One region of the Agrobacterium sp. GD03872 genome, then DNA from elsewhere that is predicted to be linked to it. Evidence: riboswitches for the same ligand, from Rfam matches in the RefSeq annotation. Region 1 holds a riboswitch; the other holds the start of a gene.

Region 1 (3,409 bases):
GTTTCCAGGCAGAAGCCGGCAAAGGGACCATAATGGCGGCCATCGAGGCCGGGAACGGGAACGTTCAGCTTGAAGGCCGAATAGAATTGCACGCCGGGTTCCGTGGTGTGAACGTCAAGGGCGATGTCCGAGGCCGGTGAATAGGCGCGGGCGACCTTGCGCTTGGCGCGGCGCTCGGGCGACAGGCAGAAATTATGGTCGTAGAGGACCTGCTCGCCATTCTCCTTGCGCCGCATCGGCGTCGGCCGGCGCAGGTCGAAGACGGTGCCATCGACGGAGCGGATTTCGCCGGTCGGTATCTGCTGCTCGTTCGTCGGCAGGTAAAAGTCGGCGGCGATGCTGATCTCATGGCCGAGTGCGGTATCCGCGCCGTCGAGGTTGAAATAGGAGTGCTGGCAGACATTGGCGATGGTCGGCCTGTCGGTCACCGTTTCATAGACCACCGAAAGCACACCGCCATCGCGGATCGTATAGGTGGCCGTGACCGTGCAATTGCCGGGATAACCGGCGCGGCCATCGGGATCGATGATCTGCAGAACCGCATGGCTTTCGCCATGTTCCATCAGCATCCAGTTGCGCTTGCCCATGCCGTCGCTGCCGCCATGCAGATGGGTGACGCCTTTTTCGTTGAGCTCCAGCTGGTATTCGTGTCCGTCGATGGAGAACCGGCCGTTGCCGACACGGTTGGCGTTGCGGCCGGGGGTGGCGCCGAAATAGGAGGAATATTTGTAATCCTCGAATTTATCGAAGCCGAGCACCAGCGGCGGTTGATGGCCCTCAAGGCGCAGATCCTGAATGACGGCGCCCCAGGTGATGACTTTCGCCGTCAAACCGCCTTTGGAGATGGTGACGCGTTCGACCTTTTCGCCGGTTGCCGTGAAACCGAAATTCTCCCGTGCCGCACCGTCGCTCATCTCATCATTCTCCCTGGTGTCGTGAATTGCCGGGCGGACGTTGCGTCATTTTCCGGCAATTCGCAATCCCGCAATTCAAAGCATGTCTCCCGAAAATGTCCCGCGGTTTGTGGGGCAAAGACATGCTTAAGACAACGCGCTTTACGCGGCCAGTTGCCCGATGGATTCGAGGTCGTAGGGCGTCGTCTGGTATATCTCGTTGATCCAGTTTCCGAAGAACAGGTGGGCGTGGCTGCGCCAGCGGTTGAGCGGGGCAAGTTCCGGGTCGTTATGGGGAAAATAATCATGCGGCAGCTTGATCGGCACGCCGGCATGCACGTCGCGAAAATATTCGTCGGAAAGCGAGGTCGAATCATATTCGACATGGTTGAACATATAGAGCCGGTTGCCAGCCTTCTCATGCACCAGGCACACGCCCATTTCCTCTGATTCCATCAGGATTTCGAGTTCGGGACGTTTTTCGATATCGGCGCGGCGCACTTCCGTCCAGCGTGAGACGGGAACCTGGAAATCGTCCGAAAAGCCGTTGAGATAGATCGACGAAGGGCAGAGATTGCGGTGGCGATAGACACCGAACGCCTTTTCCTTCAGTTCGTATTTCGGCACCCCGTGGAAGTGGTAGATGGCGGCCATCGCGCCCCAGCAGACGTTCAATGTCGAATGGACGTTGGTTTGCGTCCACTCGAAAATCTTCTGCATCTCGTTCCAGTAGGTCACGTCCTCATAGTCCAGCAATTCGATGGGCGCGCCGGTGATGATGAAACCGTCGAACTTGCGGTGGCGCACTTCCTCCCAGGTCTCATAGAAGGAGAGCAGATGTTCTTCCGGCGTGTTCTTGGCGCGGTGGCCGCCGATGCGGATGAGCGACAATTCCACCTGCAGCGGTGAAGCGCCAACGAGGCGCGCCATCTGGATTTCCGTCTTGATCTTGTTCGGCATGAGGTTGAGAAGCCCGATCTGGAGCGGGCGGATATCCTGCCGGATAGCAGCCGTTTCGGTCATGACCCGCACACCCTCATGAACGAGGGTCTCAAAGGCGGGAAGCGTATCGGGAATCTTGATCGGCATGTCGAACTCTCTTTTCCGGATCACGTAAAGAACGTTGCGAAAACAAAAAAAACCGGCAGCGAAATCGCGGCCGGTCCCAGGAAATTGCCTTTTTCCTCGACCCTTTAGCGACTTCTTTAAAGTGGCTGCAAGCCGGTCGGCAAATCACCACTGAGGCGTTTCATAATCCCGAAGCCGGCGAAAATCAATATAGGCCGATTTCATCGGCTTTCGGCTTTCCATTTTTGGCCGAGGTGCGATAAGGCAGGGCATGGATAAAGAGCGCTTCACCATTCTTCTTGGCGGCGATGTCACGGTGACCGATCGTCTGAAGGCAGCGGTCGCGAACAGCCGCGTGATCGCGGCCGATGGCGGCATGCGCCATGCAGCGCCGCTCGGTCTCAGGCCGGAGCTTTGGGTGGGGGATTTCGATTCCGCCAGCGAAGAGCTGCTCAACGCCTGGCCCGATGTGACGCGGCAACCCTATCCAGCAGCAAAGGCCGTGACGGACGGTGAAATCGCTGTCTCGGAGGCTCTTTCCCGCGGCGCGCATACGCTGATATTGGTGGGTGCTCTCGGCGGGGCTCGAAGCGACCATGCGCTTCAGCACCTGCTTTATGCGGTGGCGCTTGCGGAACGCGGTCTCGATATAACGCTGACCTCCGGTGAAGAGGAAGCGCAGCCGCTGCTTCCCGGCTCACTCAATGTCGACCTGCCGGCTGGCTCGCTGTTTTCGGTTGCCGGGTTCACCGCCCTTGAGGGGCTCGATATCGGCAATGTGCGTTATCCGCTCAAGGATTTCGCGCTTGCTTTCGGCTCCTCCCGCACTATTTCCAATGTCGTGAATGGCGGCCCCGTGCATTTCTCGCTGAAAAGCGGAAAAGCCATCGTGCTCGCCCGCCCCTATGATCTGACCGGAGCCTGACGCCTTGGCACCCCCAATTTTGAAACTCGATGACATCAAGCTGACCTTCGGCGTGACCCCGCTGCTCGATGGAGCCAATCTCCAGGTGGAGCCGGGCGACCGCATCTGTCTCGTCGGGCGCAACGGTTCGGGCAAGTCGACGCTGATGAAGATCGCCGCCGGTCTCGTCGAGGCGCAGTCGGGCGAGGTTTTCCGTCATCCCGCCGCCACCATCCGTTATCTGGAACAGGCGCCGGATTTTGCCGGTTACGACACGGTTCAGGCCTATGCCGAGGCGGGGCTGGGGCCGGGTGACGATCCCTATCGTGTCACCTATCTTCTCGAGCACCTCGGGCTGACGGGACAGGAAAATCCGGTGAGCCTTTCCGGCGGTGAAGCGCGCCGCGCGGCCCTTGCCCGCGTGATGGCGCCGGAGCCCGATATTCTGATGCTGGACGAACCGACCAACCATCTGGATCTGCCCACCATCGAATGGCTTGAAAGCGAGCTGCAGCAGACGCGCAGCGCACTGGTGCTGATTTCG
Region 2 (3,409 bases), on a different contig from region 1:
CTTTTCGGGCCGCACGGACGAACCATGGCCCGACACGCGGTCAGGCCATGGCGATTTGCCGATTGAATTTTCAGGCCGAAACGGCCGCCAGACCCTTCGCCAGATCTTCCAGCAGATCGTCGGTATCCTCGATGCCACAGGAGAGGCGCAGGGTGCCGCCGGAAATGCCGAGTTCGGCACGCGCCTCGTCGGTGAGGTTCTTGTGCGTCGTCGTGCCGGGGTGGGTGATGAGGCTCTTGGCGTCGCCGAGATTGTTTGAAATCTTCACGATCTCAAGCGCGTTCTGCAGCTTGAAGGCCGCCTCCTTGCCGCCCTTCAGTTCGAACGCCACCAGCGTCGAGCCGCCGGACATCTGCCGGGCGATAATGTCCGCCTGCGGGTGATCGGCGCGGCCGGGATAGATGACCTTGGCGACCTTGCCGCTATCAGCAAGAAAATCGGCGATTTTGCCAGCATTGGCCGTCTGCTGTTTGACGCGCAGCGGCAGGGTCTCGATGCCTTTCAGAAGCGTCCATGCATTGAAAGGCGACATGGCCGGGCCAGTATGGCGGAAATAATCCTGCAGCTCTTCCTCGATCCACTTCTTGTCGGAAAGGATCACGCCGCCAAGGCAGCGGCCCTGGCCGTCAATATGTTTGGTGGCCGAATAAACGACGATATGGGCGCCGAGTTCGAGCGGCTTCTGGAAAAGCGGCGTCGCAAAGACGTTGTCGACCACCACCTTCGCGCCGATCTGGTTGGCGAGCTTCGCCACGCCGGCAATATCCACCACTTCGAGCGTCGGGTTGGTCGGGCTTTCGAGGAAGAACAGTCTGGTGTTCGGCTGAATCGCCTTTTCCCAGTTGCCGAGATCGCGTCCGTCGATCAGCGTGCATTCGATGCCATATTTCGGCGCAAGTGTTTCGACCACCCAGCGGCAGGAGCCGAAGAGGGCGCGGGCCGCAACGATATGGTCGCCAGCGCGCAGCTGGCACATGATGGCGGCGGTGACGGCGGCCATGCCCGAGGCGAGCGCACGGGCGTCTTCCGCGCCTTCCAGCAGGCACATGCGCTTTTCGAACATGTCATTGGTGGGGCTCGCATAGCGGGCATAGATGAAGCCGTCCGTTTCGCCCTTGAAGCGCGCTTCGGCGGCTTCGGAGTTTTCGTAGACGAAACCCTGGGTCAGATAGATCGCTTCCGACGTTTCACCGTAAGGTGAGCGTAGCGTACCGCCGTGAACCAGCTGGGTTGCCGGGCGCCATTTATTGCTCATGTGATCCCCTTCAAAACAAAAAAACCGGCCGCAAAAGCAGACCGGTTTCAATCACCCGGTCTTTTTAGCCACTTGTTTAACGTGGCTGCAAGCCGACCGGCCAAATCACCACGGGATAAGCTTGCCATACTGCCGTTACCGGCTTGCGTCAATGCTTTCCTTTTGGTTTTGTCGCCGTAAAAAGGAATGATGACGATGACGAGAACCACGGGCATTTTGGCGGATGGCGCGATCAAGGCGCTGTTTGCGGGCGGCAAGCTGAAGAGCGAGGCCGATCTCGATACTGATCAGGTGCAGCCCGCCAGCCTCGATCTCAGGCTCGGCTCGAAGGCCTATCGCGTGCGCGCCAGTTTCATGCCCGGCCCCGGAAACCGCGTCATCGACAAGCTCAATCGTCTCAGCCTGCACGAGATCGACCTTACCCAGGGCGCGGTGCTGGAAACCGGTTGTGTCTATATCGTTCCCTTGATGGAGAGCCTTGCGCTGCCGGCGGACATGTCGGCCTCGGCCAATCCGAAAAGCTCGACCGGCCGTCTCGATATCTTCACCCGCGTCATGACTGACGGCGCGCAGGAATTCGACAAGATACCGGCGGGTTATGCCGGCCCGCTCTATCTGGAAATCAGCCCGCGCACCTTCCCCATCGTGGTGCGACGCGGCTCGCGCCTGTCGCAGATCCGCTTCCGCATCGGCCATTCGCTGCTCAATGAAAGTGAACTGCTGAAGCTGCACGAGATGGAAACGCTGGTTGCCAGCGACACGCCCAACGTGACCGGCGGCGGCATCGCGCTTTCCATCGACCTCAAGGGTTTCGGCGAAAACGGCCTGATCGGCTACCGTGGCAAACACCACACGGCTGTGGTGGATGTCGACAGGAAGGCCCAGCACGACGTTCTCGATTTCTGGGAGCCGCTCTATGCGCGCGGCCGCGCCGAACTGATCCTCGATCCGGATGAATTCTATATTCTCGTCTCGCGCGAAGCCGTCCACGTTCCGCCGCTCTATGCGGCCGAAATGACACCCTTCGACCCGCTGGTGGGCGAATTCCGCGTGCACTACGCCGGCTTCTTCGATCCCGGCTTCGGCCATGCGCAGGCGGGCGGTACCGGCAGCCGCGCCGTGCTCGAAGTCCGCAGCCACGAGGTCCCCTTCATCCTCGAACACGGCCAGATCGTCGGTCGGCTGGTTTACGAGCATATGTTGCAGAAACCGGAAGGCCTCTATGGCACCGGCCTCGGCTCCAATTATCAGGCGCAGGGGCTGAAGCTCTCCAAGCATTTTCGCGCCGAATAACCAACCCGGCGGGTGCTTGACACCCGCTGCGAACTATCCGATGTCTTATGCGCGGCGCGGGTGTAGCTCAATGGTAGAGCAGCAGCTTCCCAAGCTGAATACGAGGGTTCGATTCCCTTCTCCCGCTCCAGCGATGCCGCGATCCACGTGCCGGATATTGCGTCACAAGCCGAATGTGATCGGCATTGAGCTTGACGCTGAAGGGTGGGTAAATATCGAGGACCTGCTAGCAAGGTCCATATTCCCCTGATACCCGAACTTTTGCTTGAAGTTGTTGAGACCAGCGACAAGAAGCGCTTCGCCATTTCTGCGGATGGGCAATTTATCATCTGAGAGTCAACTGACGCAAAAATAGTAATAAATTAGATAACTTTATTATAAAGAGAATTTCTATCTTCAAAACATTGATGTTCAAAAAATATTAGAAATAATGATGTATTATTCATAGTGACGAGTTTAATATTTGATTTTTTCTAGTGTATGGATCGATATTATGATCGAGAATATTATTTTAGGAGTATTTTATATATCTGTGACGGCGTATTTTTGGGTGTCTATGGCAATATCAGAAGTTCGAGATATTATGTTTTATAAAAACAACAACTGGAACTTTGAGCTTGATAGTCACCCGAAATGGAAGTCGTATGAAGGGGATTCAGATAAGCAGATTTCAAACAGATCAAGGGTAATATTTTGCATGCCAACTGCGATTCTATTTTTGTCTTTGCAGATGGTTGCAATAGTTTACGCAAGTATAATAAATTATATGTGAATAATATTTTGTTCGAGGAGAATATCTTATAATAACTTGAAATATTTTTAAATTAGAATTTAAGTCTGCATTTTTACTTGGGGTTATCG

Evidence for each region. A riboswitch is a leader RNA that binds a small molecule or an ion and turns the genes downstream of it on or off. The one in region 1 is predicted to bind S-adenosylmethionine.
Region 2: it holds a riboswitch for S-adenosylmethionine, as region 1 does, so the genes downstream of both, N5D22_RS06470 (O-succinylhomoserine sulfhydrylase) here and metA (homoserine O-succinyltransferase) in region 1, are expected to answer to the same signal.

What each region holds. Positions count from the first base shown of each region.
Region 1 is NZ_JAOCCY010000005.1:184,175-187,583, reverse strand. Features, by position in the region: gene N5D22_RS14775 (galactose mutarotase) at 1-914, opposite strand, end outside; gene metA (homoserine O-succinyltransferase) at 1,056-1,982, opposite strand; SAM riboswitch at 2,067-2,143, opposite strand; gene N5D22_RS14765 (thiamine diphosphokinase) at 2,233-2,886, shown strand; gene N5D22_RS14760 (ABC-F family ATP-binding cassette domain-containing protein) at 2,891-3,409, shown strand, end outside.
Region 2 is NZ_JAOCCY010000002.1:514,274-517,682, forward strand. Features, by position in the region: gene N5D22_RS06470 (O-succinylhomoserine sulfhydrylase) at 71-1,255, opposite strand; SAM riboswitch at 1,299-1,377, opposite strand; gene N5D22_RS06475 (2'-deoxycytidine 5'-triphosphate deaminase) at 1,451-2,548, shown strand; tRNA gene N5D22_RS06480 (tRNA-Gly) at 2,605-2,678, shown strand; gene N5D22_RS06485 (hypothetical protein) at 3,042-3,320, shown strand.